Regions from separate parts of the Streptomyces sp. NPDC050164 genome, predicted to be linked through region 2. Evidence: riboswitches for the same ligand, from Rfam matches in the RefSeq annotation. Region 2 holds a riboswitch; each other region holds the start of a gene.
The links. A riboswitch is a leader RNA that binds a small molecule or an ion and turns the genes downstream of it on or off. The one in region 2 is predicted to bind thiamine pyrophosphate.
Positions count from the first base shown of each region.

Region 1: another riboswitch for thiamine pyrophosphate. It lies ahead of ACIBNA_RS41440 (thiamine ABC transporter substrate binding subunit); the one in region 2 lies ahead of thiC (phosphomethylpyrimidine synthase ThiC).
Region 3: another riboswitch for thiamine pyrophosphate. It lies ahead of thiO (glycine oxidase ThiO); the one in region 2 lies ahead of thiC (phosphomethylpyrimidine synthase ThiC).

Region 1 is NZ_JBITJK010000056.1:14,352-24,360, reverse strand. Features, by position in the region: gene tsf (translation elongation factor Ts) at 1-79, shown strand, start outside; gene pyrH (UMP kinase) at 264-1,022, shown strand; gene frr (ribosome recycling factor) at 1,189-1,746, shown strand; gene ACIBNA_RS41465 (phosphatidate cytidylyltransferase) at 1,746-2,873, shown strand; gene ACIBNA_RS41460 (SRPBCC family protein) at 3,016-3,465, shown strand; gene ACIBNA_RS41455 (VOC family protein) at 3,462-3,902, shown strand; gene ACIBNA_RS41450 (hypothetical protein) at 4,174-4,437, opposite strand; gene rlmN (23S rRNA (adenine(2503)-C(2))-methyltransferase RlmN) at 4,604-5,710, shown strand; TPP riboswitch at 5,750-5,856, shown strand; gene ACIBNA_RS41440 (thiamine ABC transporter substrate binding subunit) at 5,981-7,018, shown strand; gene ACIBNA_RS41435 (ABC transporter permease) at 6,994-8,664, shown strand; gene ACIBNA_RS41430 (ABC transporter ATP-binding protein) at 8,664-9,683, shown strand; gene ACIBNA_RS41425 (maleylpyruvate isomerase family mycothiol-dependent enzyme) at 9,709-10,009, shown strand, end outside.
Region 2 is NZ_JBITJK010000004.1:224,371-234,379, reverse strand. Features, by position in the region: gene ACIBNA_RS08935 (YibE/F family protein) at 1-1,460, opposite strand, end outside; TPP riboswitch at 1,533-1,722, shown strand; gene thiC (phosphomethylpyrimidine synthase ThiC) at 1,715-3,499, shown strand; gene ACIBNA_RS08925 (hypothetical protein) at 3,591-4,457, opposite strand; gene ACIBNA_RS08920 (metallophosphoesterase family protein) at 4,641-5,732, opposite strand; gene ACIBNA_RS08915 (LacI family DNA-binding transcriptional regulator) at 6,012-7,124, opposite strand; gene hisC (histidinol-phosphate transaminase) at 7,555-8,634, shown strand; gene ACIBNA_RS08905 (cyclophilin-like fold protein) at 8,651-9,040, opposite strand; gene ACIBNA_RS08900 (cytochrome ubiquinol oxidase subunit I) at 9,180-10,009, shown strand, end outside.
Region 3 is NZ_JBITJK010000022.1:121,107-131,115, forward strand. Features, by position in the region: gene ACIBNA_RS26660 (hypothetical protein) at 1-627, opposite strand, end outside; gene metF (methylenetetrahydrofolate reductase [NAD(P)H]) at 684-1,607, opposite strand; gene thiE (thiamine phosphate synthase) at 1,704-2,363, opposite strand; gene ACIBNA_RS26675 (Rv2175c family DNA-binding protein) at 2,882-3,247, opposite strand; gene ACIBNA_RS26680 (NAD(P)/FAD-dependent oxidoreductase) at 3,325-4,566, opposite strand; gene ACIBNA_RS26685 (hypothetical protein) at 4,599-4,949, opposite strand; TPP riboswitch at 5,005-5,116, shown strand; gene thiO (glycine oxidase ThiO) at 5,114-6,283, shown strand; gene thiS (sulfur carrier protein ThiS) at 6,280-6,480, shown strand; gene ACIBNA_RS26700 (thiazole synthase) at 6,483-7,280, shown strand; gene pknB (Stk1 family PASTA domain-containing Ser/Thr kinase) at 7,495-9,432, shown strand; gene ACIBNA_RS26710 (deoxyribonuclease IV) at 9,490-10,009, shown strand, end outside.

The DNA.
Region 1 (10,009 bases), on a different contig from region 2:
CAAGAAGTCCGTCCAGAAGGTCCTGGACGAGGCCGGTGTCACCCTGAAGCGCTTCGCGCGCATCAAGGTCGGCATCTGAGTCCGTACCGCGATCGACGCCCGACCCCGATAGGGTCGGCAGCAGTCGTCCGTGTACGCCGTCACATGGGTGGCGGACGACAGCAGATCTGACGAGGAGGCCATTGCCGTATGGGATGCGAACCACGCCCCACCGGCAATGGCCTTCTTCGTATGTGCAACACGTGAAAGAGGCGGGATCCCCCATGACCACCAAGGCCCAGAAGAGCGACGACGGCAAAGTACGCGGCCGGTTTCTGCTGAAGCTGTCCGGAGAGGCCTTCTCCGGCGGTGGCGGCCTGGGCGTCGACCCCGACGTGGTGCACAAGATCGCCCGCGAGATCGCGGCCGTCGTGCGCGACGGCGCACAGATCGCGGTCGTCATCGGCGGCGGCAACTTCTTCCGCGGTGCCGAGCTCCAGCAGCGCGGCATGGACCGGGCCCGCTCCGACTACATGGGCATGCTCGGCACCGTCATGAACTGCCTGGCCCTCCAGGACTTCCTGGAGAAGGTGGGGGTGGACTGCCGGGTGCAGACCGCCATCACCATGGGCCAGGTCGCCGAGCCGTACATCCCGCTGCGCGCCGTACGGCACCTGGAGAAGGGCCGTGTGGTCATCTTCGGTGCCGGTATGGGCATGCCGTACTTCTCCACCGACACCACCGCCGCCCAGCGCGCCCTGGAGATCGACGCCGAGGCGCTGCTGATGGGCAAGAACGGCGTGGACGGGGTCTACGACTCCGACCCGAAGACCAACCCGGACGCCGTGAAGTTCGACCACCTCGGGTACGGGGAGGTCATCACGCGCGACCTGAAGGTCGCCGACGCCACGGCTGTGACGTTGTGCCGCGACAACAAGCTCCCGATCGTGGTCTTCGAGCTGCTGGCGGAGGGCAACATCGGACGCGCCGTCAAGGGTGAGAAGATCGGCACGCTGGTGGGGGACCCCGGCAGCCGGGACTGAGACCCCGAGAACAACCCCGTCCGGGGGACGGACGGGACGGAGCCGGGCCGGGGGATGGACAATGTCCTGCCGGTCGGGAACCGTGCAGGAAGAAGACGCGACGCAGCCGGCCGCCGCCCCACATGGAACCGCAGCCGGGCCTACTCAAGACACGCAGGAGCAAGTGGTGATCGAAGAGACCCTCCTCGAGGCCGAGGAGAAGATGGAGAAGGCCGTCGTGGTCGCCAAGGAGGACTTCGCCGCGATCCGCACCGGCCGTGCGCACCCGGCGATGTTCAACAAGATCGTGGCCGACTACTACGGCGCGCCGACCCCGATCAACCAGCTGGCCTCGTTCTCGGTGCCCGAGCCGCGCATGGCCGTGGTGACCCCGTTCGACAAGAGCGCGCTGCGCAACATCGAGCAGGCCATCCGCGACTCCGACCTGGGCGTCAACCCGAGCAACGACGGCAACATCATCCGGGTGGTGTTCCCCGAGCTGACGGAGGAGCGCCGCCGCGAGTACATCAAGGTCGCCAAGAGCAAGGGTGAGGACGCCAAGGTCTCCATCCGCTCCGTGCGCCGCAAGGCCAAGGACGCCATCGACAAGCTGATCAAGGACGGCGAGATCGGCGAGGACGAGGGCCGCCGTGCGGAGAAGGAGCTCGACGACACCACCCACAAGTACGTGGCGCAGGTGGACGAGCTCCTGAAGCACAAGGAAGCGGAGCTGCTCGAGGTCTGATGAACGACTCTTCCTGGGGGGCGCCGCCACAGGCCGGGTACTGGGGGCCCACCGACCAAGGGCATGGCCACGGGCACGCCCACAGCCCTGGCCATGGGCACGCCCAGGGAGCCGCTCCGGCGGGTCCCGCATACGATGCGCATGAAGCGCCTCAGACTCGCCCCATGCCCATCGTGCCCGACGTAGCCGAATACGGCGGGAACCAGGATGACGGCCGGGGGGCTGCTCGGCTGAGCGGCTCCCCGGTCCAGAACGAGACGAATCCGGAGCCCATGCCCGACGCCGCAGAGCCGGCACCCAAGCCGCAGAAGAAGAGCGCGGGTCGCGACCTGAGTGCCGCGATAGGGGTCGGGGTCGGGCTCGGTGCGGTGATCGTCGCGTCGCTGTTCGTCGTCAAGGCCGTGTTCGTCGGCGTGATCGCGGTCGCCGTCGTGGTGGGCCTGTGGGAGCTGACCAAGCGGCTGGACGAGCGCAAGGGCATCCGGGCGCCCCTCGTGCCGCTCGCGCTCGGCGGTGCCGCGATGGTCGTCGCCGGGTACGTCAGAGGCGGCGAGGGCGCCTGGGTCGCCATGGCGCTCACGGCGCTGGCCGTGCTGGTGTGGCGCATGACGGAACCGCCCGAGAACTACCTCAGGGACGTCACGGCGGGCGTCTTCGCGGCGTTCTACGTGCCGTTCCTGGCGACCTTCGTCGCGATGATGCTGACGGCGGACGACGGCCCGCAGCGGGTGCTCACGTTCCTGCTGCTCACGGTCGTCAGCGACACCGGTGCCTACGCGGTCGGCTGGCGCTTCGGCCGAAACAAGCTCGCCCCGCGCATCAGCCCCGGCAAGACCCGCGAGGGTCTGCTCGGCGCGGTGGCCTTCGCCATGGTCGTGGGCGCGCTGTGCCTGGAGTTCCTCATCGACGACGGTGCCTGGTGGCAGGGACTGCTGCTCGGCCTCGCGGTCGCGGTCAGTGCCACGCTCGGCGACCTCGGGGAGTCCATGATCAAGCGGGACCTCGGCATCAAGGACATGGGAACGCTGCTGCCGGGGCACGGCGGCATCATGGACCGGCTGGACTCGCTGCTGCCCACGGCTCCGGTGGTGTGGCTGTTGCTGGTGCTCTTCGTCGGGTCGAGCTGAGGCGATACCGCTTTCACGGCTCTTACGGCTCTTACGGCGAGCTCCCGTCCGATGGTCGGCGGGGGCTCGCTGTTGTTGTGCGGAGGTGCCTGCGGCGACACCAAGTGGGACGATTCAGGTGTACGTCGCGAAGGGGGACATCATGTCCAGCATTCGACAGACCATCGATGTCGACCGGCGTCCCGAGGACGTCTACAACTACGTCATGGACACCCCGCGCATGCCCGAGTGGCAGTTGAGCGCCGTGTCCGCGGAGCGCCTCGACGAGGGGCCCGTCGGCGTCGGTTCCCGGGTCCGGGTCACCCGGCACATCGGCCGCCGGGTCATGCCGATGACCATGGAGGTCACGGAGTACGACCCGCCGCACAGCTGGGGTCTGCGGGGTGTCGACGGCCCCGTCCGGGCACGTGTGCACGGCGAGGTCGAGCCGTTCGACGAGGGGCGGCGCTCCCACGTGACGATCGAGGTCGACTTCGAGGGCCACGGCGTCGGCAAGGTCCTCGTCCCGCTCGTCGTACGCCCCCAGGTCCGCAAGGAACTGCCCCGCAACGAGCAGCTGCTCAAGGATCGGCTGGAGCACGCGGGAGGATGACGATCCTGCGGATGGACAACGTCCTCATCGTTGTCGACGACCTCGACGCCGCTCTCTCGTTCTTCGTCGAACTCGGCATGGAGCTGGAGGGCAGAGGGCCGGCCGAGGGACGTTGGGTGGAGCGTGTCATCGGGCTGGAGGACGTCCGACAGGAGATCGCGATGCTGCGGACCCCGGACGGTCACGGCCGCATCGAGCTGGCGATGTTCCACCAGCCGAAGGCGGTCCGCCCCGAGCCGAAGGACGCGCCGGCGAACACGCTGGGCATTCGTCGCATCATGTTCGCCGTCGACGACATCGAGGGCGCCATCGCCCGCCTGCACACCCACGGCGCCGAACTCATCGGCGAGGTGGTGCGATACGAGGACATCTACCGGCTCTGCTACCTCCGCGGCCCCGAGGGCATCATCGTCGGGCTGGCCGAGCAGCTCGGCTGAGGATTGCCGAAGGACCGCGTGCCCAGCGGTCGCAGGTCACATGAATCGATCTGCGAGCGTAGAAGTGGCGAAGGGCGTGCATTCCGTGCTGCCGGGCGGAGGCGTACGCCTTGCCGGGTTCGGGCGTCAGGACAGCCAACGATGGGCGCTTACGGTTGCACACAGCGCAACGGCCCCTGACCGATGTTCCTGGTCAGGGGCCATTCTCACTGCTCACCACGCGGAGGCGGTGGGATTGGAACCCACGGCGACATCGCTGCCACGACGGTTTTCAAGAGCTCCTGGCGAGGGACGCAGCCCGGCGGCGCAGCCCCCAAGCCCTGAACCGGCCGCTGCCGAAGATGCCGACACCGATGGACAGGGCGAGCAGCACGGATGAGGGCCCAACGCCAAGGGAGACCGAGTGGTGCCCGGCTGCCAGCGACAACAGAAACATGATCAGCATGAGGGTCGCTGCTGCCGTGGCGAGAAAGACCGCCAATTCGGCCCACCACATCGCCCGTGTTGGTTGAGTCGTCACGACGTCGTTGTACACCCGTGCCACTGGGCTTACAAGGCAGACCACGGCGTCCTCGATCAGCGCTGGGCCGTCCCTCGGCCGTGCGAGGCCGACCGACGATGACAGAGGGCGCCCATGGGTGACCGCCCCCACCCTGCTCTGGCCTGGGCTGCCCGAGTTGATCTGCGACACTGGGAGGGTTATGCCTGCACCCGGAGAACTCACTTTCGTCGCCCCGCGCGGAGCCAAGAAGCCGCCGCGGCATCTCGCCGACCTCACTCCTGCCGAGCGCAAGGAGGCCGTTGCCGCTGTCGGGGAGAAGCCGTTTCGTGCAAAGCAGCTCTCGCAGCACTACTTCGCGCGGTACGCGCACGATCCGCAGCAGTGGACCGACATCCCGGCCGGTTCCCGCGGCCGGCTCCAGGAGGCGTTGCTGCCCGAGCTGATGACGGTCGTGCGGCATCTGTCGACCGACCAGGGCACCACGCGCAAGACGCTGTGGCGGCTGTTCGACGGGACGCTCGTCGAGTCCGTGCTGATGCGCTACCCGGACCGGGTGACCATGTGCATCAGCTCGCAGGCCGGGTGCGGGATGAACTGCCCGTTCTGTGCGACCGGGCAGGCTGGGCTCGACCGGAATCTGTCCACCGCCGAGATCGTGCACCAGATCGTGGACGGCATGCGGGCCCTCCGGGACGGTGAGGTGCCGGGCGGGCCGGCGCGGCTCAGCAACATCGTGTTCATGGGCATGGGCGAGCCGCTCGCCAACTACAACCGGGTCCTCGGCTCCATCCGGCGGCTCACCGACCCCGAGCCCGACGGGCTGGGGCTCTCGCAGCGCGGGATCACCGTCTCGACGGTCGGGCTCGTCCCGGCCATCCACCGGTTCGCCGACGAGGATCTCAAGTGCCGCCTCGCGATCTCGCTGCACGCCCCCGACGACGAGCTGCGCGACACCCTCGTCCCCGTGAACACGCGGTGGAAGGTGCGCGAGGTCCTCGACGCCGGGTTCGAGTACGCGGCGAAGTCCGGGCGCCGGCTGTCCATCGAGTACGCGCTGATCCGGGACATCAACGATCAGGCCTGGCGCGGTGACCGGCTGGGGCGCATGCTCAAGGGCAGGCCCGTGCACGTGAACCTGATTCCGCTCAACCCGACGCCCGGCTCCAAGTGGACCGCCTCGCGGCCCGAGGACGAGAAGGCATTCGTGGAGGCGATCGCGGCCCATGGTGTGCCGGTGACGATCCGGGACACCCGTGGTCAAGAGATCGACGGGGCGTGTGGTCAGCTCGCGGCCACCGAACGGTAGTCTGACCGGCGTAAGCACACCTGCATATCCGACACCTGCATATTCCGACAGGGGAGCGCCACAGCGCTGAGAGTGCGGCACCCGGCCGCAGACCCTCCGAACCTGGCCCAGGTCATTCTGGGTAGGGAGATCGGTCATCACTCGAGCTGTTGCGCCCTGCCCGGGACTCCCAGAGATCCCGGGCAGGGCCGCGTCTTCTCCTGGTCCTCCAGGAGGAATCCAGTGAGCAACAACATCAAGCGGCTGACGGCGGTGGTCGTCGGCCTCGGCATGGCCGGCACGCTCGCCGCGTGCGGGTCGTCCGACGGCGGCCAGGGGTCCGGCGACTCCAAGACCGTCACCCTCGTCAGCCACGATTCGTGGGCCGCCTCGAAGGGCGTCATCGCGGCCTTCGAGAAGCAGTCCGGCTACAAGGTCAAGGTTCTCAAGGACGGCGACGCCGGGCAGGCCGTGAACAAGGCCATCCTGACCAAGGACAACCCGCAGGGCGACGTCTTCTTCGGCGTCGACAACACGCTGCTGTCCCGCGCCCTGGACAACGACCTCTTCCAGTCGTACGAGCCGAAGGGCTCCGACCGGATCAAGCCCGAGTACCGGGCCGACCAGGAGCAGCACCGGGTCACGCCCGTCGACACCGGCGACATCTGCGTCAACTACGACAAGAAGTACTTCGCCGACCACAAGCTCGAACCGCCGCGGAGCTTCGACGACCTGGTCAAACCCCAGTACAAGAACCTCCTGGTCACCGAGAACGCCTCCACCTCCTCGCCCGGCCTCGGCTTCCTGCTCGGCACCGCCGCGAAGTACGGCGACGACGGCTGGCAGGACTACTGGAAGAAGCTCAAGGCCAACGGCGTGAAGGTCGTCGACGGCTGGGAGCAGGCCTACAACGAGGAGTTCTCCGGATCGGCCGGAGGCAAGAAGGCCAAGGGGGACCGGCCGCTCGTCGTGTCGTACGCCTCCTCGCCGCCCGTCGAGGTCGTCTACACCGACCCGAAGCCCGCCGCCGCACCGACCGGGGTCGCGCAGGGCACCTGCTTCCGGCAGGTCGAGTACGCCGGGCTGCTGAGCAACGCGAAGAACACCAAGGGCGGCAAGGCGTTCCTCGACTTCCTGACCAGCGAGCGGTTCCAGGAGGACATGCCGCTCAACATGTACGTGTACCCGGTGCGCGAGGGCGCCCAGGTGCCGCCGGAGTTCGTGAAGTACGGGCCGCAGGCCAAGGACCCGGAGACCATGGACCCGGCGAAGATCGCCGACAACCGTGACCAGTGGGTCAAGTCGTGGACCTCGCTCGTACTGAAGTGACCGTCCGCAAGGACCGTCGCGGGAGCGCGGCGCGGCTCGGACTCATCGCCGTGCCCGTCGCGTTCTTCGCGGTCTTCTTCGCCTACCCCGTCGCCGCGATCGTCGCCCGCGGTCTGAAGGTGGACGGGGTCTGGCAGTTCGGGCGGATCGGGGAGGTGCTGGCGCAGTCCGACGTCCGGCACGTCCTGTGGTTCACCACCTGGCAGGCGATCGTCTCGACGGCGCTCACCCTGCTGATCGCACTGCCCGGCGCGTACGTCTTCGCGCGCTTCGACTTCCCCGGCAAGCAGGTCCTGCGGGCGGTCGTGACCGTGCCGTTCGTGCTGCCGACGGTCGTCGTCGGTACGGCGTTCCTGGCGCTGGTCGGACGCGGCGGGCTGCTGGACGAGCTGTGGGGCGTGCGGCTGGACACCACCGTGTGGGCGATCCTGCTCGCGCACGTCTTCTTCAACTACGCGGTCGTCGTACGGACCGTCGGCGGGCTCTGGGCGCAGCTCGACCCGCGGCAGGAGGAGGCCGCGCGGATGCTCGGAGCGTCGCCCATGAGGGCCTGGCGGCAGGTCACGCTGCCGGCGCTCGCGCCCGCCGTGGCCGCCGCCGCGCTCATGGTCTTCCTGTTCACCTTCACCTCCTTCGGTGTCGTCCAGATCCTCGGCGGGCCCACCTTCTCGACCCTGGAGGTGGAGATCTACCGGCAGACGTCGGAGATCTTCGACCTGTCCACGGCGGCCGTGCTGACGTTGATCCAGTTCGTCGCGGTGGGCGCGATCCTCGCCGTGCACGCCTGGACCGTACGGCGGCGGGAGACCGCGCTGCGGCTGGTGGACCCGTCCGTGACCGCGCGCCGGCCGCGCGGCACCGGGCAGTGGGCGCTGCTGGGCGGGGTGCTCGCCACCGTCGTCGTGCTGCTCCTGCTGCCGCTCGCCGTGCTGGTCCAGCGGTCCCTGGACGCGCCAGGCTTCGGCTCCTACCGGGCCCTGACCAGGGATGACGGCGGGGTGTTCCTGGTGGCGCCGATCGAGGCGATCGGCAATTCGCTGTCGTACGCCGTCGCCGCCACCCTCATCGCCGTGGCTGTCGGGGGGCTCGCCTCCGTCGCGCTCACCCGCCGGGACGCCGGGCGGTTCGTGCGCGGCTTCGACGCGCTGCTGATGCTGCCGCTCGGGGTGTCCGCGGTGACCGTCGGCTTCGGGTTCCTGATCGCCCTCGACGAGCCGCCGCTGGATCTGAGGGCCTCGTGGATCCTGGTGCCGCTCGCCCAGGCGCTGGTCGGTGTGCCGTTCGTCGTGCGGACGATGCTGCCCGTGCTGCGCGCGGTGGACGTGCGGCTGCGGGAGGCGGCCTCGGTGCTGGGGGCCTCGCCCTGGCGGGTGTGGCGTGAGGTGGATCTGCCGATGGTGCGGCGGGCGCTGCTGATCGCGGCCGGGTTCGCCTTCGCCGTGTCGCTCGGGGAGTTCGGGGCGACGGTGTTCATCGCGCGGCCCGACAACCCGACGCTGCCGGTGGCCGTGGCGCGGCTGCTGGGGCGGCCCGGGGAAGTCAACTACGGCCAGGCTATGGCCCTTTCGACGATTCTGATGGTGGTGTGCGCCGTGGCCCTGCTGGTGCTGGAGAGGCTTCGCACCGACCGGACCGGGGAGTTCTGATGCTGCTGGCTCTGCAGGGCGCGACGGTCCGTTTCGGCGGGCGCGCGGCGTTGGACGCCGTCGATCTGGAGGTCGTCGAGCACGAGATCGTGTGCGTGCTCGGGCCCAGCGGCAGCGGCAAGTCGACGCTGCTGCGGGCGGTGGCCGGGCTGCAGCCCCTCGACTCCGGGCGGGTGTCGCTCGACGGGCGCGACCAGGCAGGCGTGCCCGCGCACCGGCGCGGCGTCGGGCTGATGTTCCAGGACCACCAGCTGTTCCCGCAGCGGGACGTGGGCGGCAACGTCGCCTTCGGACTGCGTATGCACGGTACGTCGAAGCGGCAACAGGCCGAGCGCGTACAGGAGTTGCTGGACCTGGTCGGCCTGCCGGGCGCGTCCCGCCGGGCCGTCGCGGCGCTGTCCGGCGGGGAGCAGCAGCGGGTGGCGCTGGCCCGGGCCCTGGCGCCGAGCCCCCGGCTGCTGATGCTGGACGAGCCGCTGGGGCAGCTCGACCGGTCGCTCAGGGAGCGGCTGGTCGTCGAACTGAGGGAACTCTTCGGCCGGTTGGGCACGACCGTGCTCGCCGTGACGCACGACCAGGGGGAGGCCTTCGCGCTGGCCGACCGGGTCGTGGTGATGCGGGACGGGCGGATCGCCCAGTCCGGTACGCCCCTTCAGGTGTGGCAGCGGCCGGCCGACGCGTTCGTGGCCCGCTTCCTCGGCTTCGAGAACGTCGTCGAGGCGACGGTCGGGGCGGAGGCCGCGGACACACCGTGGGGCAAGGTGCCGGTGGGGGAGGGCGCCCCGCAGGGCACACGAACCTTGCTGGTGCGGCCCGCCGGCGTGCGCCTGGTGGCCGCCGGCACGGGCCTGCGCTGCACGGTGACCGCGCGCACCTTCAAGGGCACCCATGTCGCCGTCCACCTCCAGCCGGAGGACGCTCCGCGCCTGGAGGCGGCCTGCGCGCTGCGGTCGGCGCCGGGGGTCGGGGAGGTGGTCGGGGTGGAGTTCGACGCGGCCGAAATCGTGGTGCTCGGCTGATGGGCTGCCGCCTAAGGTGCGGGCCATGACGTTACTCGCGCACGATCGCTACTGCGACGAAATCGCCCACCAGGTCGCTCTGTTGAGGTCCCTGGTGACGTCCGGCGCCGACCTGTCCGGCACCGTGCCGACCTGCCCGGACTGGTCGCTGGAAGATCTGGTCCGGCACATGGGCGGCGCCATGCGCTGGGTGGAGTTCATCGTGCGGACCCGGGCCGAGGAGGAGGTGCCCGAGGAGCGGGTGCCGGGCCTGGCCGGACCCGGAACCCGGGGTGACACCGCCGTACTGGACGCATGGCTGGCGGAGAGCGGCGAGCAGGTCGTCG
Region 2 (10,009 bases):
AGCAGGAGCAGCGGCAGGGCGGCACCCGCGTAGGCGAGGACGAGCGTGTTGACGACCGAGGCGATGTGGTCGCGGCCGATCCGGATACCCGCGCGGTAGAGGCCGCGCCAGCCCATGGACGGGTTGGCCTCGTGCAGCTCCCAGACCGCCGACGTCTGCGTGACCGTCACGTCGTCGAGCACACCCAGCGAGCCGATGATGACGCCGGCGAGCAGCAGACCGCTCATGTCGATCGTCGGGTAGAGGCCGTGGATCAGACCGGTGTTGTCGTCGGTGTTGCCCGTGAGCGCGGCCCAGCCGATGAACAGCGAGCCGAGGACGCCGATCAGCAGCAGTGAGATGAGGGTGCCGAGCACCGCCACGGATGTCCGGGCCGACAGGCCATGACACAGATACAGGGCGATGAGCATGATGGCGCTCGCGCCCACCACCGCCACGAGCAGCGGGTTCGAGCCCTGGAGGATGGCGGGCAGGATGAAGAGGTTCAGCACCAGGAAGCTGATGGCCAGCGCGACCAGGGCCATGACACCGCGCAGCCGCCCGACGACCACGACGGCGAGGGCGAAGATGCCGGCGAGCAGCGCCATGGGCAGGCGTCGGTTGATGTCGGTGACCGAGTACTGGAGGTCCCTCGGCGCGGAGGGCTCGTAGGCGACCACGACCTCCTGGCCCTCGTGCAGCTGGCGGGACTGATCGGGCTGGACGATCTCGGTGAAGGTGCGGCCCTTGTCCTTGCCGCTGTCGACCCGGATCGTCGCCCGCTTGCAGGTGCCGTTCTCCTGCTGCACCGCGGAGGAACCCTCGGCGGTGGAGGTGTCGCCGGTCGGCGGGACACCCGAGGCGCCGGCCTCCTTGCAGCTCACCTCCACGACCTTGGTGACCGAGGCCTGCTGCGTCTGCCGGTCGAAGCCGACGCCGGTGCGCTCGTGCGGCGGGGCGCCGCCCGGCCACAGCACGGCGAGACCGACCAGCACGGCAGCGGCGAAGGGGATCAGGACCGCCGCGATGACCTTGCGCAGGTGCATGGAGACGGGCGTGGCAGGACCGTGGTTGTGACCGTGCGGGTGCCCGTGTCCGCCGCCCGGCGCGGGGCCGGGTCCGTTTCCGTGACCGCCGCCTCCGCCGTGCCCGTGGCCGCCGCCGGGACCGTGTCCTTCGCCGTGACCATGGTCTTCGCCGTGTCCGTCGCCTCCCCCGTGACCGTGGCCTTCGCCGGGCCTGTCGCCTCCCTCGGGGCCGGAGCCGTGCCAGCCTCCGGAGCCGGCACCATACGCCCCGGCCGGGTCGGCGCCCTGCCCGTTCCTGGGACCGGGCCCGTGCCCGGGCGCTTGTCCCCGGGCAGGCCCCAGCCCGCCCGGGGCGGCGAAATCGTGCCCGCGCCCACGGCCGTTGCCGGTGCCGGCGCCGGATCCGCGGGGCGGTTCGGGCGGTGGGTAAGGAGGACGCTGCGTCGTGGTCACCGACCGATCATCGCAAGAACGAGGGGGGCCCTCTGTTCACCGCGCCAGAATTGCCGCTAGCGTGGAGGCACCTTTTGTACACGCGGGAGCTCGGAGCACCGGGCTGAGAGGGCGCTGACCTCCGTCCCAGCGATGTTTCACATGAAACATCACCGAAGTCGAGTGATGTTTCACACGAAACGTCGGCAGACGGAAGCCGCTGCGTCGACCGCCGAACCTGTTACCGGGTAATGCCGGCGTAGGGAGTAGGTCTCATGACCAACAAGGACGCACGCACGCCTGCCTCCGTTCAGGACGCACAGTCCGAGGAGGCCGGGAAGTCCATCGGCTGGCACAAGGCGTATGTCGAGGGCTCTCGCCCCGACCTGCGGGTGCCGGTCCGTCAGGTGCATCTCACCAACGGGCAGTCGGTCACGCTGTACGACACGTCGGGCCCGTACACCGATCCGCTCGTCGACACCGACGTCCGCAGGGGCCTGTCGCCGCTGCGCGAGAACTGGATCATCGCCCGTGGCGACACCGAGGAGTACGCGGGCCGACCTGTCCGTCCCGAGGACGACGGCATCAAGCACACCTCGCCGCGCGGGGGCCTGCGCAACCTCGACGCCGTCTTCCCAGGACGGCCGCGCCAGCCGCGTCGCGGCAAGGACGGCAAGGCGGTCACGCAGCTCGCGTACGCCCGCCGCGGCGAGATCACGCCCGAGATGGAGTACGTGGCCATCCGGGAGAACGTTTCGCCCGAGGTGGTCCGCGACGAGATCGCGGCGGGCCGGGCGGTGCTGCCGGCCAACGTCAACCACCCGGAGATCGAGCCGATGATCATCGGCAAGCGGTTCCTGGTGAAGGTCAACGCCAACATCGGCAACTCCGCGGTGACGTCCTCCATCGAGGAGGAGGTCGAGAAGATGACCTGGGCGACCCGCTGGGGTGCCGACACGGTCATGGACCTGTCCACCGGCCGCAACATCCACACCACGCGCGAGTGGGTGCTGCGCAACTCCCCCGTCCCCATCGGCACCGTGCCGCTCTACCAGGCCCTGGAGAAGGTCGACGGCCGGGCCGAGGAGCTGACCTGGGACATCTACAAGGACACCGTCATCGAACAAGCCGAGCAGGGCGTGGACTACATGACGGTCCACGCGGGCGTGCGCCTGGCGTACGTGCCACTGACGGCCAACCGCAAGACCGGCATCGTCTCGCGCGGCGGCTCGATCATGGCCGCCTGGTGCCTCGCGCACCACAAGGAGTCGTTCCTGTACGAGAACTTCGAGGAGCTCTGCGAGATCCTCGCCGCGTACGACGTCACGTACTCCCTCGGCGACGGCCTGCGGCCGGGCTCGATCGCGGACGCCAACGACGAGGCGCAGTTCGCCGAACTCAGGACTCTCGGGGAACTCAACCGGATCGCGAAGCGTTTCAACGTACAGACCATGATCGAAGGCCCGGGCCACGTCCCGATGCACAAGATCAAGGAGAACATCGACCTTCAGCAGGAGATCTGCGATGAAGCTCCGTTCTATACGCTCGGCCCGCTGACCACCGACGTCGCGCCGGCGTACGACCACATCACCTCCGGCATCGGTGCCGCGATGATCGCCTGGTGGGGCACGGCCATGCTGTGTTACGTCACGCCCAAGGAGCACTTGGGCCTGCCGAACCGTGACGACGTCAAGACCGGCGTCATCACCTACAAGATCGCCGCCCACGCAGCGGACCTCGCCAAGGGACACCCGGGTGCCCAGGAGTGGGACGACGCGCTGTCCGACGCCCGTTTCGAGTTCCGGTGGGAGGACCAGTTCAACCTCGCCCTCGACCCGGACACGGCACGGGAGTACCACGACGAGACCCTGCCGGCGGAGCCCGCCAAGACGGCTCACTTCTGCTCGATGTGCGGTCCCAAGTTCTGCAGCATGAAGATCTCACAGGACATCCGCCGTGAACACGGCGGCACACAGGCCGAGATCGAGGACGGCATGGCCCAGAAGTCGAAGGAGTTCGCGGCGAGCGGGAACCGCGTGTACCTGCCCATCGCGGACTGATCCGCCCGCACACAGGCCGAGGGCCGGGGACCGGTGGTCCCTGGTCCCCTGGCCCGCGGGAGCGGTCTGGTCCCTGGCGCAGACCCGACGGCTACTCCGGCTGGTGTTCCGGTCCTCCGAAGTCCGGGCTGGTGTAGTCCGGGCTGCTGAAGCTCGGCCGCGAGCCGCGGTTGCCGTCCTTAGGGCTGGTGAAACCCGGGCGGTCGTAGCCGAGGTGCGGGATGCGGCTGACCGGCGTGGACGGGGAGGTGTGGTGCAGCGCGGCGGCCGTACTCGGGTCGACGAGGGCCTCCCGGAGGAAGGGCAGGATGCCTTGTTCCAGCAGGGCCTCGCGCCAGGCCTCCCTGGCCCGGTCCACTTCCCCCTGCAGTTCGCCGTGCGGACCGCTTTCGGCCGTCGGCTTGTTGCGCAGGGCGGTGATCAGCAGTCCCACCGCGGCGACGAGGATCGCGACCGCGGTCACGGCGCCGAACACCCAGCCCGTGGTGAGCATGGTCCGGGCGAACGTCTGCTCGGGGTTGAGCATCTGGAGGATGTAGCCGACGAGCAGGAAGATCGCCGCGGCGGTTCCGGCGAGGACGGGGGCGAGGACGGCGACGACGGCGATGGCGCCCGCGCCGGCGGTCTCGGCGACCTCCCCCATGGTGGCGGCGAGGCCTGCCGCGCCCGTGTCCGGCTCGGAGGAGCCGGATTCACGCACGGCCGGTTGGCTGGACGGCGCCGGCTGGCGCAGTTCCTCGCGGACCTTGACGTAGTGCTGGTACTCGGTCGACGCGGCCGCCGTGATGAGCGCGGTGGCGTTCAGCGCCATGGTGCGCAGTTGTTCGGGGTTGAGCCGCTGTCCGACAGCGGCCAGTTCCGGACGGTGTGGGGCGGAGCGCAGCGCCTCATCGAGGATCCGCTCGTATTCCTGGCGGTCCTCGCTCAGCAGGTGCTGCGGAACGCTGTTCATGTGCATCCCCCGATGCTCCGTAGGGCTTGGGGCTCGGCATGCTGACGAGCCGTCGGGCAGAAACGGAGGGGAGCCTGCTACGGATAAGCCGATGGTAGAGCCGTGAAGGTGGGCCGTGACAGGGGGTTTACCGAAATTGACCCCTCACCGGTCCGGTCCTGTGACGGGAAACGCCTGCCCGGTGAACGCTCACGTACCCAGCGGCAGTTGCTGGACCAGCAGCTTTCCGGCCATGGTCACGCCGCCGTCCATGGCGATGGCGAGTCCGTCGGCATAGACGTGCGGTCCCTCGACCACGGGGTCGGTGCTGTCCTCGTCCTCCTCGGAACCGACCTCCCCCAGCAGATACGGAATCGGGCTGTGTCCGTGAACGATGCGGGTGCCCCCGTACGTATCCAGCAGGGAGCGCACGGCGTCCGCGCCGCCCTCGTCACGGAAGGAGAACCGCTTGGTGAACTTGCGGAACAGGTCCCAGACCTCGTCCGCGTCGTTGCGCGTGAGCGTCTCGCGGACGGTGTCGTTGACCTCTTCGATGGAGCGGCCGTAGTCGAGGTAGGCGGTGGTGTCGGAGTGGACGAGCAGATGGCCGTCGACCTCCTCGACGGCGTCCAGGCGGGCCATCCATTGCAGGTGGTGGTCCTGGAGGCGGTCCATGTCGGTCTTCTGGCCGCCGTTGAGCAGCCAGGCCGCCTGGAAAGTGGCGGTGCCCGCGCCGGAGTTGACGGGGGTGTCGCCGAACCGCTTGGCGCCGAGCAGCAGCAGCTCGTGGTTGCCCATGAGCGCCTTGCAGTAACCGCCGGCCGCGGCGGCCTCGGCGGACAGCCGCATCACCAGGTCGATCACGCCGATGCCGTCCGGTCCGCGGTCGGTGAAGTCGCCGAGGAACCACAGCCGGGCGGTGCCCGCGCACCAGTGACCGGCGGTATCGAGGAGGCCCTTGTCCTGGAGGGCCGCCACCAGCTCGTCGAGGTAGCCGTGCACGTCACCCACCACGTACAGCGGGCCCTGCCCGGTGTCGGCCTGCGGGGCCGCGACGGCCTCGGGGTCGACGGTCACCTGGACGGTGTCTCCCCGGTGGATCACGGGAAGATCGCGCTCGGTCGGCGTGTACCCCTCGGGGTAGGTCTCCTCGGTCGGCGGGGCCACCTCGCCGGAGTGGGCGCTGTCGACGTACGGACCGGCCTCGTGGACGTACGCGGGCACCCGGAAGTCGCGCAACGTCGCCGTCCGCTCCACCTCGGGTCCCTGACCGGCCCCCTGAGTCATCGACCCCTCCACCATCGCGCCGCATCTGCACCGCATCGGACTGCCTGGTCGTAGCGGCCCGTCGGTGTCGTGGGCCCATCATAGGAATGCGGATCGCGCCATGTGATGACCCAGGGGTGGTGAATCAGAGCAAGAGTCCAGTTCACCGCGGCTTTCGCCCCGATTGGGCCGGGCTTTGACCACCGTGTGACCGTCCTTGCTTTCCTTCTCTTCGCGAGAACGATCCCTTCTCTCCGGGGGACCGGCCCTGTTTCTCCCCAGGAGTGCGAACTTCCCTTTACCCGGGTGTTCGGGCTACGTCCCCTCGGGGGACCGCGGCGGGCTGACCGTCGTGCGCGGCGAGCGCCGCTGGGACGACGTGCGCACGATCAGCTCCGTCGGTATCACCTGCTCCACCGGTCGGTCCGAGTCCGCTCCCTCGATGGCGTCGATGAGGAGCTGCACGACCGCCGTGCCGATGCGGCGCGGTTTCAGGGAGAGTGTGGTGATGGGCGGCTCGGTGTTGGCGTACACGGTGGACTCGCTGCAACAGACCAGCAGCAGGTCGTCCGGGACGCGCAGGCCGTAGCGGCGGGCGGCGGCGAGCAGGTCGGTGCCGTTCGGGTCGAACAGCCCGTAGACCGCGTCGGGCCGGTCGGGGCGGGCCAGGAGCCGGTCGGCGGCGACGGCGCCCGCGCACGGATCGTGCGCCGGGTAGGCCTCGTACACCGGATCCTGGCCGACGCGCTCGCACCAGCGCAGGTACGCGGTGGTCGACAGGTGGGTGTACGTGTCGGTCGTCGTGCCGGTCAGCAGGCCGATGCGGCGGGCGCCGGCGTCGGCCAGGTGGTCGAGGATGCCGAGGACGGCGGCCTCGTGGTCGTTGTCGACCCAGGCCGTGACCGGCAGTGAGCCGGCCGGGCGTCCGTCGGAGACGACCGGCAGACCCTGCCGGACGAGTTCGCTGACCACCGGGTCCTGGTCGGAGGGGTCGATGACGACCGTGCCGTCCAGGGCGACGTTCGACCACACGTCGTGGCGCGAGGTCGCCGGCAGGATGACGAGGGCGTAGCCGCGGGCGAGCGCGGCGGAGGTGGCGGCTCGCGCCATCTCGGCGAAGTAGGCGAACTCGGTGAAGGTGAAAGGTTCATCTCCGTACGTCGTCACGGTCAGGCCGATGAGTCCCGACTTGCCGGTACGGAGGGTCCGGGCGGCGGCCGAGGGGCGGTAGCCCAGCCGGTCGGCGACCTCTCGGACATGGCGCCGGGTGGCGTCCGGGAGCCGGCCCTTGCCGTTGAGGGCGTCGGAGACGGTCGTGATGGACACTCCGGCGGCGGCGGCCACGTCTCTGATACCCGCCCGACCCGGCCGACTGCCTCGACGTGAGGTTTCCGCGCGGCTCACCTGGTGCTTCCCTGCTGCTGTCATGGCGAGCCGATAGTAGGGCTCATGCGGTGGGGTAGTGCGGACGCATATGCACGCGTTGACAGGCACGTTTCTGCATGATCATTTAACGTCAATTGCTTTGGAAAACAAGGGCGTTGAGCGCTCCCATGCCAGTACGTGACTTGTCGGCCCGCACGGGCCTGCCTAGTGGGCGATGTTGCGAAGAGGTCTCAACTCACCTGCACGGGGGATGCGCGCCACGGCGTGCACCACCGGCGCATAGATATATGTGCGGCGCGCCCCGGATTCGTATGCCTTCGTGCGGCGATGCCCCTGATGTCGGTGGGGCACACGAGGCCGGCGTTCGTCGCTGCGTCGTGGCTATACGCAGCGGTGCCGAATCCTCATAAGGTGAGGAGTATTGGATGTCGGCGGCGGTCATGGGCCGCCGGTCTTCGCGAGGAGGACTGCGGTGAGTGAGACGAGCCCCAAGCTGCGCGCCGAGCTGGAGGGGATCCCCACCTACAAGCCGGGCAAGCCGGCCGCCGCGGGCGGGCCGGTGGCCTACAAGCTGTCCTCCAACGAGAACCCCTACCCGCCGCTGCCGGGTGTGATGGAGACGGTGACGGCGGCGGCCTGCAACTTCAACCGCTACCCGGACATGGCCTGTACGGCGCTGATGAACGAGCTGTCCGAGCGGTTCGGCGTGCCCCTCACCCACCTGGCCACCGGCACCGGGTCGGTCGGTGTCGCCCAGCAGCTGATCCAGGCCACCTCCGGCCCCGGCGACGAGGTCATCTACGCCTGGCGGTCCTTCGAGGCGTACCCGATCATCACGCAGATCAGCGGCGCTACGTCGGTGCAGGTGCCGCTGACGTCCGGTGATGTGCACGACCTCGACGCGATGGCCGACGCGATCACCGACCGGACCCGGCTGATCTTCGTCTGCAACCCCAACAACCCGACGGGCACGGTCGTGCGGCGGGCGGAACTCGAGCGCTTCCTCGACCGCGTGCCCGGTGATGTGCTGGTGGTGCTCGACGAGGCCTACCGCGAGTTCATCCGCGACCCCCAGGTGCCGGATGGTGTCGAGCTCTACCGCGACCGGCCCAACGTCTGCGTCCTGCGGACCTTCTCCAAGGCCTACGGCCTCGCCGGTCTGCGCGTCGGGTTCGCCATCGCCCATGAGCCGGTGGCCGCTGCGCTGCGCAAGACGGCGGTCCCGTTCGGAGTGAGCCAGCTCGCGCAGGAGGCGGCGATCGCCTCGCTGCGTGCCGAGGACGAACTGCTCGGCCGGGTCGGCTCGCTGGTGTGTGAGCGCACGCGCGTGGTCGACGGGCTGCGATCCCAGGGCTGGACGGTGCCCGAGACCCAGGCCAACTTCGTGTGGCTGCGATTGGGGGAGCGCACGGTCCCGTTCGCTCAGGCGTGCGAGCAGGCGGGCGTGGTGATCCGGCCGTTCCCGGGTGAGGGTGTGCGGGTGACGGTCGGGGAGAATGAGGCGAACGACATCTTCCTGAAGGTGGCGGAAGGGTTCCGCAAGGAGCTGTAGGGCTCCGCGAGCCGGGTCAGGCGTCTACGAGTTCCACACGCACGGGGTCGCCGTCCCGCACCGTCGCGAGCACTCCAGGGTCGCCGTCGATGCGGCCCAGGACGTTGCACGGGCTGGCGAGGCGGCACTCGTCGACTCGTGAGATCGGCGTGGGCCCGTAGGGGAGGGCGAGGGCGTCGCCGTCGGTCCAGAAGGCGACCGTGCCCGCCTCGACAACCTCCCGGGCGTCCGTTTCACGTGAAACGGACACTCCTGTGTCGAAGTACACCTCCTCGCCCCAGGTGCGGGCGGTCGAGGCGAAGGGCAGCGCCTTGGCGAGGGCCCGGGTGGTCGGGGTGTCGTCGAGGGTCGCGGTGAGATGGCATGCGGGCCAGGAGATCCGTATCTGGAGCGGTGTCGTCTGCACGCCGCATATTCAACAATATGTTGAAGTTCCCGCCAAGGGGTTGACCGCGACGGGGGCCCCCTCAACGGCTCGAAAGTCCGTGCTGCATAATGGCTTGTGAATGTGAACGCTTTCACAAGCGTATGTAAGGAGCGGCGACGTGGACCTGGCTTTGGCGCCGGAGACCCTGGCGCGATGGCAGTTCGGCATCACCACCGTCTACCACTTTCTGTTCGTCCCCCTGACGATCTCGCTGGCCGCCCTGACGGCCGGACTGCAGACCGCCTGGGTGCGGACGGAGAAGGAGAAGTACCTCCAGGCGACGAAGTTCTGGGGCAAGCTCTTCCTGATCAACATCGCGATGGGTGTGGTCACCGGCATCGTGCAGGAGTTCCAGTTCGGCATGAACTGGTCCGACTACTCGCGCTTCGTCGGTGACGTCTTCGGCGCGCCGCTCGCCTTCGAGGCCCTGATCGCCTTCTTCTTCGAGTCCACCTTCATCGGCCTGTGGATCTTCGGCTGGGACAAGCTGCCCAAGAAGATCCACCTGGCCTGCATATGGATGGTCTCGATCGGCACGATCCTGTCGGCGTACTTCATCCTCGCGGCCAACTCCTGGATGCAGCACCCGGTCGGCTACCGGATCAACGAGGCCAAGGGGCGGGCCGAGCTCACCGACTTCTGGCTGGTGCTGACCCAGAACACCGCGCTCGCCCAGGTCTTCCACACGCTCACCGCGGCCTTCCTGACCGGCGGCGCCTTCATGGTCGGCATCGCCGCCTTCCACCTCGTCCGCAAGAAGCACGTCCCCGTGATGAAGACCTCGCTGCGGCTGGGCCTCGTCACCGTCGTCGTCGGCGGTCTGCTCACCGCGGTCAGCGGCGACGTCCTCGGCAAGATCATGTACCAGCAGCAGCCGATGAAGATGGCTGCGGCCGAGGCGCTGTGGGACGGCGAGAAGCCGGCGCCCTTCTCGGTCTTCGCCATCGG
Region 3 (10,009 bases), on a different contig from region 2:
GGCGTAGCCCGAGTAGTCGTAGGCGTAGGACTGGTCGGTGCCCTGGGCCGTGGCGGCGTACTGGTCGTGGGACGGGCCCGGGGGGTACCCGGTGTCGCCGTACACGCCGTAGGAGCCGGTGTCCTCGGGCACGGGCTGCGGCTCGTAGACGGCGGTGGTCTCGGCGGCCGTCGGGTGGACGGGACGCGACGGGGTGAAGACGTCGTCGCGGTCGTAGTCGTCGTCCTGGCCGTAGGCGGAGACATCGGCCTCGCGGCGGTAGTCGGCGCCCTCGTCGCCGTAGCCGCCGTCGGCCGTCTCCAGGCCGGAGACCTCGAGGGTCGGCTCCTGGCGGCCGCGCTCACCGCGGCGGCGCTTGCTGCCGCCCAGCATCGGCGCGTTCATCGCCCAGCCGGCCGAGAAGCCGCTGCGGAACGACAGGGTGACGTACGTCTGCCCGACCGCGAAGGCGGCCGCGCCCAGTCCGATCACGACGACGGACGGGATCAGGACACCGACCACGACACCGAGGAACCCGACGAAGGCCAGCAGCCGCCAGCGCAGCCGCGCCTTGTACTGCAACAGCACCTCGCCCAGCAGCCACAGCGCGACGATGCCGAACGCTATGTAGAGGACCGCCCAGCCCATGTACGCCCCTCTCCCAGTCGCCGCTACGCAGTGTGTCGCATACCGGTGCGAACGGTCTAGGCCTGCGGTCGGCGGTGCAGGCCCAGGTTCTCGTAGATTTCCAGCGTCGCCGTGGAGTTGTTGAGCGTGATGAAGTGCAAGCCGGGCACTCCCTCGGCGAGCAGCCGCGCACAGAACTCCGTGGCGAATTCGATACCAATGGAGCGTACAGCGGCCGGATCGTCTTTTGCTGTGAGGATCCGCTCTTTCAGGGCGGCCGGGAACACGGCGTTGGTGAGTGACCCGATCCGATCCAGCGTCCGCACGCTGCCGATCGGCATGACCTCGGGGATGATCGGGGTGTCGCAGCCGGCGGCCGAGACCCGGTCGCGCAGCCGGAGGTAGTCCTCCGGGTGGAAGAACATCTGCGTGATGGCGTAGTCCGCGCCCGCGCGGCACTTGTCGACGAAGTGGCGGACGTCGGTGTCCCAGTCGATGGAGCGCGGGTGCATCGCCGGGAAGGCGGCGACGCCCACGCAGAAGTCGCCGGACGCCTTGATCAGCTCGACGAGCTCGGCGGCGTAGGCGAGGCCGCGGGGGTGCGGCACCCACTCGCCCATCGGGTCGCCGGGCGGGTCGCCGCGCAGGGCGAGCATGTTGCGGATCCCGGCGTCGGCGTACTGGCCGATGATGTTGCGCAGGTCGGCCACCGAGTGGTCGACCGCCGTGAGGTGCGCGATGGGCGTGAGGGTGGTGTCGGAGGCGATCGCCTCGGTCGCCTTGACCGTGCCCGCGCGGGTGGAACCGCCCGCGCCGTAGGTCACGGAGACGAAGTCGGGCGCCACGGCCTCGACCCGGCGCAGCGCGTTCCACAGGTTCCGCTCGCCCTTCGGGGTCTTCGGGGCGTAGAACTCGAACGAGTACGTCGTTTTGCCGGTCGCGAGCATGTCGCGGACCGTGCGTGCGTGGTCCGACCTGATGGATGCGGTGCCGAGGGCCATACCGGCAGGTTAGTCAGGGGCGGTCGGTCGCCCAACCGGGCGCGGATATTTGACCGATTTGTGTACTTGCTGTCCACCCCTTGGACACCCGGCGTACTACTTCTCCCGCAGCCTCTTCGCGAACTCGGCCGCCGCCGCGCCCGGGTCGTCGGCCTCGGTGATCGCCCGTACGACGACGGCGCGCCGGGCTCCCGCCTCCAGGACCTGGTCGAGATTGCCGAGGTCGATGCCGCCGATGGCGAACCAGGGCCGGTCGGTGCCGAGGGCGGCGGTGTACCGGACGAGGTCCAGGCCGGGGGCGTGGCGGCCGGGCTTGGTGGGCGTGGGCCAGCAGGGGCCGGTGCAGAAGTAGTCCACGCCGTCCTGGACGGCGGCCGCGGCGGCCTCCGATTCGGCGTGCGTGGAGCGCCCGATCAGGACGTCGTCGCCGAGGATCGCTCGGGCCGCGGGGACCGGGAGGTCGCCCTGGCCGAGGTGCAGTACGTCGGAGCCGGCGGCGTGGGCGACGTCCGCGCGGTCGTTGACCGCGAGCAGCTTGCCGTGCCGGGCGCAGGCGTCGGCGAAGACGGCCAGATGCTCCAGCTCCTCGGCCGCCTCCATGCCCTTGTCCCGCAACTGCACGATGTCGACCCCGCCCGCCAGCACGGCGTCCAGGAACTCCACGAGATCGCCCTGCCGCTTGCGCGCGTCGGTGCAGAGGTAGACCCGGGCGTCGGCGAGCTGGGCACGGGTTGTGGTGGCGGTGGTGTCGGCCATGCGTGTCGGTCCCCCTGGTTGTCGGTGGCGTATGGGTGCGGGCTGCGCCTTTGGTGGCGCAGGAATGCGGGTGCACCCGTGGTGTCGTACCGGTGCGGTGCGCCCATGGTGTCCTACCGGGCAGGTGCACCGATGGTGGCGTACGGACGCGTGGTGCGCGCCTGTGGCGGCGTAGCGGTGCGGTTCCCATGGTGGCGCACGGATGCGGGCGCACCCGTGCCGGTGGCGTCAAGGCGCGGAGCGGGGCGCCAAGGCGCCCGCGTCTGTGGCGGACGGGCAGGTACGGCACCCCTTCGCACAGGCATGCGCGCCAGGGCGCCGGTACGCCCGCTCCGGTGACTCCGGTGCGGGCCCCGCCAGAGGTTTCGCACGGTCCGCCTCAGGCGGCGCCCACGCCCCGGCCGGGCACAAACGGACCCGTGGCCGGGACCCCACAAGGCCCCGGCCCACAGACCGGGCGGTTGTTCAGGTCCGGTCCCGCTCGTACGGCACTGGACGGTTGTTCGGTCGAGGTCGGGTCAGACCGCGAGCGCCTGGGCTCGGCGCTTCACCTCCGTGCCGCGATTCTCGCTGAGGGCCTGCGCCGGCGTGCCGGGCAGGCTCGGGTCGGGGGTGAAGAGCCACTCCAGCATCTCTTCGACCGTGAAGCCGTCGTCCCGCAGGAGCGTCAGGGTCCCGGCCAGGCCCTTGACGACCTTGTCCCCGTCGATGAAGGCCGCGGGGACGTGCAGTGCGCGGTTCTCACCACGGCGTACGGCGATGAGCTGGCCCTCCTTGACCAGCTGCCGCACGCGCGTCACCTCGACGCCGAGCTGTTCGGCGATGTCGGGGAGGGTGAGCCAGGCAGGGACGAGAGCATCGATCTTTGCGTCAATCTCGGTCACGGAAACCAGCCTGCCATCCCCCACTGACAGTCGGAAGTCGGGCCCGCCCACCTGGGCGGACACATGCTCCCGTCCGGCTACGCCGTCGCCGCCTTCAACGGCCTCGCCGGGTCCGCCAGCAATACCGGATTCATCGGCGTGCCCGACTCGATCAGGCGGCGCCCCTGCGCCAGGTCCCGGGGGCGCCCCACCGCCAGCAGCGCGACCAGCCGGTCGCCGCGGAGCCAGCAGACCGTCCATGCCGGTCCGGCCGGGTCGCCCCGCCACAGGGTGGTGTCGGCCGCCGCGTGATGCCCGGCGTACTGCACGAACCGCCCGAACTGCTCGGACCAGAAGTACGGCACGGGGTCGTACACCGCCGGGGTCTCCCCCGAGGCCCGGCCGACGATGTTCACGGCGACCGTGCGCGGCCCCTGGAGGGCGTTGTCCCAGTGGTGCACCAGCAGGCGCTCGCCGTACCGGCCCGAGGGGAAGGAGGCGCAGTCGCCGACCGCGTACACGTCGGGCGCCGACGAACGCAGGTGCTGGTCGGCCACGATCTCGCCGTGCGTGCCCAGCTCGATCCCGGAGCCGGACAGCCAGGCCGTGGCCGGACGGGCGCCGATGCCGACGACGACCGCGCCCGCGGGCAGCCGCGAGCCGTCGTCGAGAACCACCGCGCCGGGTTCCACACGCTCCACGCGCGCGTGCGTGCGCAGCACGGCGCCCGCGTCGGCGTACCAGCCGGCCATCGGCGCGGCGACCTCGGCGGGCAGCGCCCCGGCGAGCGGCCGTTCGGCGGCTTCCACGACGGTCACCGCGCAGCCCGCCTCGCGCGCGGCCGTGGCGAACTCCGCGCCGATCCAGCCCGCGCCGACGACCACGATGTCGTGCCGGCGGGCCAGCACCGGCCGCAGCCGCTCGGCGTCGTCCAGGGTGCGCAGCAGGTGCACGCCCGGCACGCCCTCCGCCCCGGGCAGCCGGATCGGCTCGGCACCGGTCGCGACGACCAGGACGTCGTACGGCACGGGCCCGTCCTCGGTGTCCAGCTCGTGGTCGCCGGGACGCAGGCCCTGGACCTCGCAGCCGAGCCGCAGTTCGATGCCGAGGGCCTCGAAGTCGACGTCGAAGGCGGAGCCCTCGGCCTTGCCGAGCAGGACGGCCTTGGACAAGGGGGGCCGGTCGTACGGCTGGTGGGGCTCGGCGCCGATCAAGATCACGGTGCCGGTGAAGCCCTGCTCGCGCAGGGCGACCGCGGTCTGCACACCGGCCATGCCCGCACCCGCCACCACCACGCGCCGCGGCGCGGACGAACCTGGTTCCTGCGTCTGCTCGCTCACCTGATCACCATAGTCAACTGACATTCCGTCAGTCAGTGCTCATGCGCAGTGACCTGCTCCACAACGCTCGTCCCGCTGCCCGCCCGGGACTCCCACTCCCAGCTCTCCTCCAGCCGGACCCGCCCGTCGGGCAGATCCACGACCGTCGCCACGCAGTGCCCGGAGGAGGTGGTGCCGTCCCCCTTGAGTTGTACGTACCGGAAGTCCAGCCTGTCGCCCTCCCGGGTACCCACGAGATGTCCGCGCACGACGTCGCCGCCCGTGTACTCGGCCCAGACCTCGCCGTCCTTCTCGTGGTACGTGAACCGGGTGCGGGTCCCCACCTGGCCCGGTGCCTGGTCGGCTACCGGGGCGAGGACGAGACCGTCGAGGGATCGGGCCATGGCGGCGGCTCCCTTACTGCGGCATACGGCATCGGGCTAGGGTGGGTGGCCAACGTAAGGCACTCGCGGGAGCCCGGACGCACCGGGCTGAGAGGGAGGCTGGCGGCCTCCGACCGTACGAACCTGATCCGGGTCATGCCGGCGAAGGGAGGGGCTGGACGCCCATGTCGCGTACGCGAACGTCAGACGTCCTCGTCATCGGGGGCGGAATCATCGGCCTGGTCACCGCGTGGCGGGCCGCGCAGCGCGGGCTCGCCACGGCCGTGGTGGACCCCGAGCCGGGCGGCGGAGCCGCACAGGTCGCGGCCGGGATGCTGGCCGCCGTCACGGAACTGCACTACGGCGAGCAGACCCTGCTAGGGCTGAACCTCGCCTCCGCCCGGCGCTATCCGGACTTCGCGGCCGAGCTCGCCGAGCAGACCGGCCACGACCTCGGCTACCGCCGGTGCGGCACGCTCGCCGTCGCCCTCGATGCCGACGACCGGGCCCATCTGCGCGAACTGCACGCCTTGCAGCAGCAGTCGGGCCTGGAGTCGCAGTGGCTGTCGGGGCGGGAGTGCCGTCGCCTGGAGCCGATGCTCGCGCCGGGCGTGCGCGGCGGGCTGCGGGTCGACGGCGATCACCAGATCGACCCCCGGCGGCTGGCCGGGGCGCTGGTCGCCGCGTGCGAGCGGGCCGGTGTGGTCTTCCACCGGGTCTGGGCCGGGCGGCTCACCGTCGTACGGGACCGGGCCACGGGCGTCGTCACGGAGGACGGCACCCCGCTGGACGCCAGGCAGGTCGTGCTGGCCGGGGGCAGCCTCAGCGGGCGGCTCGCGGGCGTCCCCGAGGATGTGCTGCCGCCCGTGCGGCCGGTGAAGGGGCAGGTCGTACGGCTGACCGTGCCGCAGCGGCACGGTGCGTTCCTGAGCCGGACGGTGCGCGCGGTCGTCCGCGGCAGCCACGTCTATCTGGTGCCGCGCGAGAGCGGCGAGCTGGTCCTCGGGGCGACCAGCGAGGAGCTGGGCTGGGACACCACCGTGACCGCGGGCGGTGTGTACGAGCTGCTGCGGGACGCGCACGAGCTGGTCCCGGGCATCACCGAGCTGCCGCTCACCGAGACCCGGGCCGGACTGCGGCCCGGCTCCCCCGACAACGCGCCGCTGCTCGGCCCGACCGGTCTCGAAGGGCTTTTGCTGGCCACCGGGCACTACCGCAACGGCGTCCTGCTCACGCCGGTCACCGGCGACGCCATGGCCCACGTCCTGGCGACGGGTGAACTGCCCGAAGAGGCCCGCCCCTTCACCCCGAAGCGATTCAGCACCGCCACCGCACTCACGGAGCAGCCCGCATGAACATCTCCGTCAACGGGGAGCCCCGGGACGTCCGGCCCGGCACCGCTCTCGACACCGTCGTGATGGCGCTCACCACCTCGCCGTCCGGCGTGGCCGCCGCCCTCAACGAAACCGTCGTCCCGCGCGCGCAGTGGCCGTCCACACCCCTGGCCGAGGGGGACCGCGTGGAAGTCCTCACCGCCGTCCAAGGAGGCTGATCATGGCCGACGATCCGTTTGTCCTCGGTGGTACGTCCTTCGCGTCCCGCCTGATCATGGGTACGGGCGGGGCGCCCAGCCTCGACGTGCTGGAGCGGTCGCTGGCCGCGTCCGGGACGGAGCTGACGACGGTCGCGATGCGCCGGGTGAACGCCTCGGTGCACGGCTCGGTGCTGTCCGTCCTGGACAAGCTCGGCATTCGCGTCCTGCCCAACACGGCGGGCTGCTTCACCGCCAGCGAGGCCGTCCTCACCGCCCGCCTCGCGCGGGAGGCCCTCGGCACCGACCTGGTCAAGCTGGAGGTCATCGCCGACGAGCGGACCCTGCTGCCGGATCCGATCGAGCTGCTGGAGGCGGCCGAGACGCTGGTCGACGACGGGTTCACGGTGCTGCCGTACACCAACGACGACCCCGTGCTCGCGCGGAAGCTGGAGGACGTCGGCTGCGCGGCGATCATGCCGCTCGGCTCGCCGATCGGCTCCGGGCTGGGCATTCGCAATCCGCACAACTTCCAGCTGATCGTCGAGCACGCGCGCGTGCCGGTGATTCTGGACGCGGGGGCCGGTACGGCGTCGGATGCGGCGTTGGCGATGGAGCTGGGGTGTGCGGGTGTGATGCTCGCCTCGGCGGTGACGCGGGCGCGGGAGCCGGTGCTGATGGCTGACGCGATGCGGCATGCGGTGGAGGCGGGGCGGTTGGCGTATCGCGCCGGGCGTATCCCTCGGCGGCACTTCGCGGAGGCGTCTTCGCCGGCCGAGGGCATGGCTGTGCTTGATCCGGAGCGGCCTGCTTTCGAGTGACCAGGCGTTGGTGCTGGGGGCGGGTGGGTGCGCAGCCCGGCGTAGCGGGGTGCCGCTTGGGACGGGCGCCGCCCCAAGCGGCACGACTGCCCGCAGCTGAGTCGGTACGACTGCCCGCGGGTTGAATGGGACGCACGTCACAGGTCCGCTTCAGTCCTGGCCCGAATGCGGACGGGGCGACGGGGTGTCAGTCGTGGCTCGTACACTCGCCTGCGTGGACACGACCCTTCAGGACCCCTTGGTCGGGCAGGTGCTCGACGGCCGGTATCGCGTCGACGCGCGGATCGCGGTCGGCGGGATGGCCACGGTCTACCGGGCCGTGGACACCCGGCTCGACCGGGTCCTCGCGCTCAAGGTGATGCACCCCTCGCTCGCGGTCGACGGCTCGTTCGTCGAGCGGTTCATCCGCGAGGCGAAGTCGGTGGCCCGGCTGGCTCACCCGAACGTGGTACAGGTCTTCGACCAGGGCACCGACGGCAGTTACGTCTACCTCGCCATGGAGTACGTCGCGGGCTGCACCCTGCGGGACGTGCTGCGCGAGCGCGGGGCCCTTCAGCCGCGTGCCGCCCTGGACATCCTGGAGCCGGTGCTGGCCGCGCTGGGCGCCGCGCACCGCGCCGGGTTCGTCCACCGCGACATGAAGCCCGAGAACGTCCTGATAGGGGACGACGGCCGGGTCAAGGTCGCCGACTTCGGGCTCGTCCGGGCCGTGGACACGGTGACGAACACCACCGGCACCGTGCTCGGCACGGTCTCGTACCTCGCCCCCGAGCAGATAGAGAACGGCACCGCCGACCCCCGCGTCGACGTGTACGCGTGCGGCGTGATGCTGTACGAGATGCTGACCGGCGACAAGCCGCACGACGGGGACTCCCCGGCCGTGATCCTCTACAAGCATCTGCACGAGGACGTCCCACCGCCCTCGGTCGCCGTGCCCTCTCTGGCGTACGAGCTGGACGAGATGGTGGCCTCGGCGACCGCCCGCACCCCGGACATCCGCCCGCACGACGCGGTGGCGCTGCTCGCGCAGGTCCGTGACGGGCGCGGCCGGCTGACCGTGGAGCAGCTGGACGCGGTGCCGCCGCAGGCGCTCGCGGCGGACCACGACAACGCCGACGACCGTACGGGCGTGATCCCGCGCGCGCCGGCCACGCCGCGCCCGCTGCCCGTCAACGAGTACGAGGAGGAGGGCTCCGCAGCCGCGCTCCACCGCACCAGCCGCTTCGCGTCCCCGCCGCCCCCGCCGTCCCGGCGCCGCTCGGGGCCCCGGCGCGGCCCGATGGCGATCGTCGTCGCCGTCCTGCTCGCGCTCGGCCTCGGCGCCGGCATCTGGTACGTCAACTCGGGCCAGTTCACCGAGGTCCCCCCGCTGCTGGCGAAGACCCAGGCGCAGGCCGAGGACCGGCTGGCGGACGCGGGGCTGGAGCTCGGCAAGGTCGAGCACGCCTACAGCGACACCGTGGAGCGCGGCACGGTCATCAGCAGCGACCCGAAGGCCGGGACCCGCATCCGGGGCAACGACTCGGTGTCCCTCACCATCTCCGACGGCCCCGAGAACGTGCGAGTGCCCGCCCTGGAGGGCCGGCGGCTGGACAAGGCGCGGTCTCTGCTGAAGGAGGACGGGCTGGAGCCGGGCATGGTCACCCGTGAGTTCAGCGAGGACGTGCCCAAGGGCTCGGTGATCTCCGCGCGGCCGGCGGACGGCACGAAGGTGCGCGCGGGCACGGCCGTGGCGCTCGTCGTCAGCAAGGGCAGCCCCGTCGACATCCCCGACGTCACCGGTGACGACCTGGCCGACGCCAAGGCCGAGCTGCAGGACGCCGGTCTCAAGGTGAAGGTCGCCACCGAACGGGTCACCTCCTCCGAGTTCGACAAGGGCCAGGTCGCCAAGCAGAGCCCGGGCACCGGCAACCAGGCGGCCGAGGGCGACACGGTGACGCTGACGCTGTCCAAGGGCCCGGAGATGATCGAGGTCCCGGACGTGGTCGGCGACAGTGTCGACGACGCCAAGCGGGAGCTGGAGGGCGCCGGGTTCCAGGTCAAGGAGGACCGAGGACTGCTCGGCCTGTTCGGCGACACGGTGAAGGGCCAGTCCGTGGAGGGCGGGGAGACGGCGCCCAAGGGCTCGACGATCACCATCCGGATCCGGTGACGGGGCGGGCAGGAGCCCGTGGGCAGGGCCGGGCCGGGCGCATGACACCCTGAACGGGTGAACAATCAGCTGTCCGGCCCCTCCCGCAACCCCGTGGGCGGCCACGTCCCCGTGGCCGGTGGGCTCCACTCCGTCGGCCTGTCCTACGCCCGTGATCTGAAGGCGGAGACCGTCCAGGTCTTCGTCGCCAACCCGCGCGGCTGGGCCACTCCGGCCGGCAATCCGAAGCAGGACGAAGCGTTCCGCGCCGCGTGCGAGGCCGAGTCGATCCCGGCTTACGTCCACGCCCCCTACCTGATCAACTTCGGCTCGCACACCGAGGCGACCGTGGAGCGGTCCGTGGAGTCGCTGCGGCACTCGCTGCGCCGCGGGCGGGAGATCGGGGCGCTGGGTGTGGTCGTGCACACCGGCAGCGCGACCGGCGGCCGGGAGCGGTCCGTGGCACTGAAGCAGGTACGGGAGCACCTGCTGCCGCTGCTCGACGAGCTGACCCACGACGACGATCCGTATCTGCTGCTGGAGTCGACCGCCGGGCAGGGCGCCTCCCTGTGCTCACGGACGGGGGACTTCGGCCCGT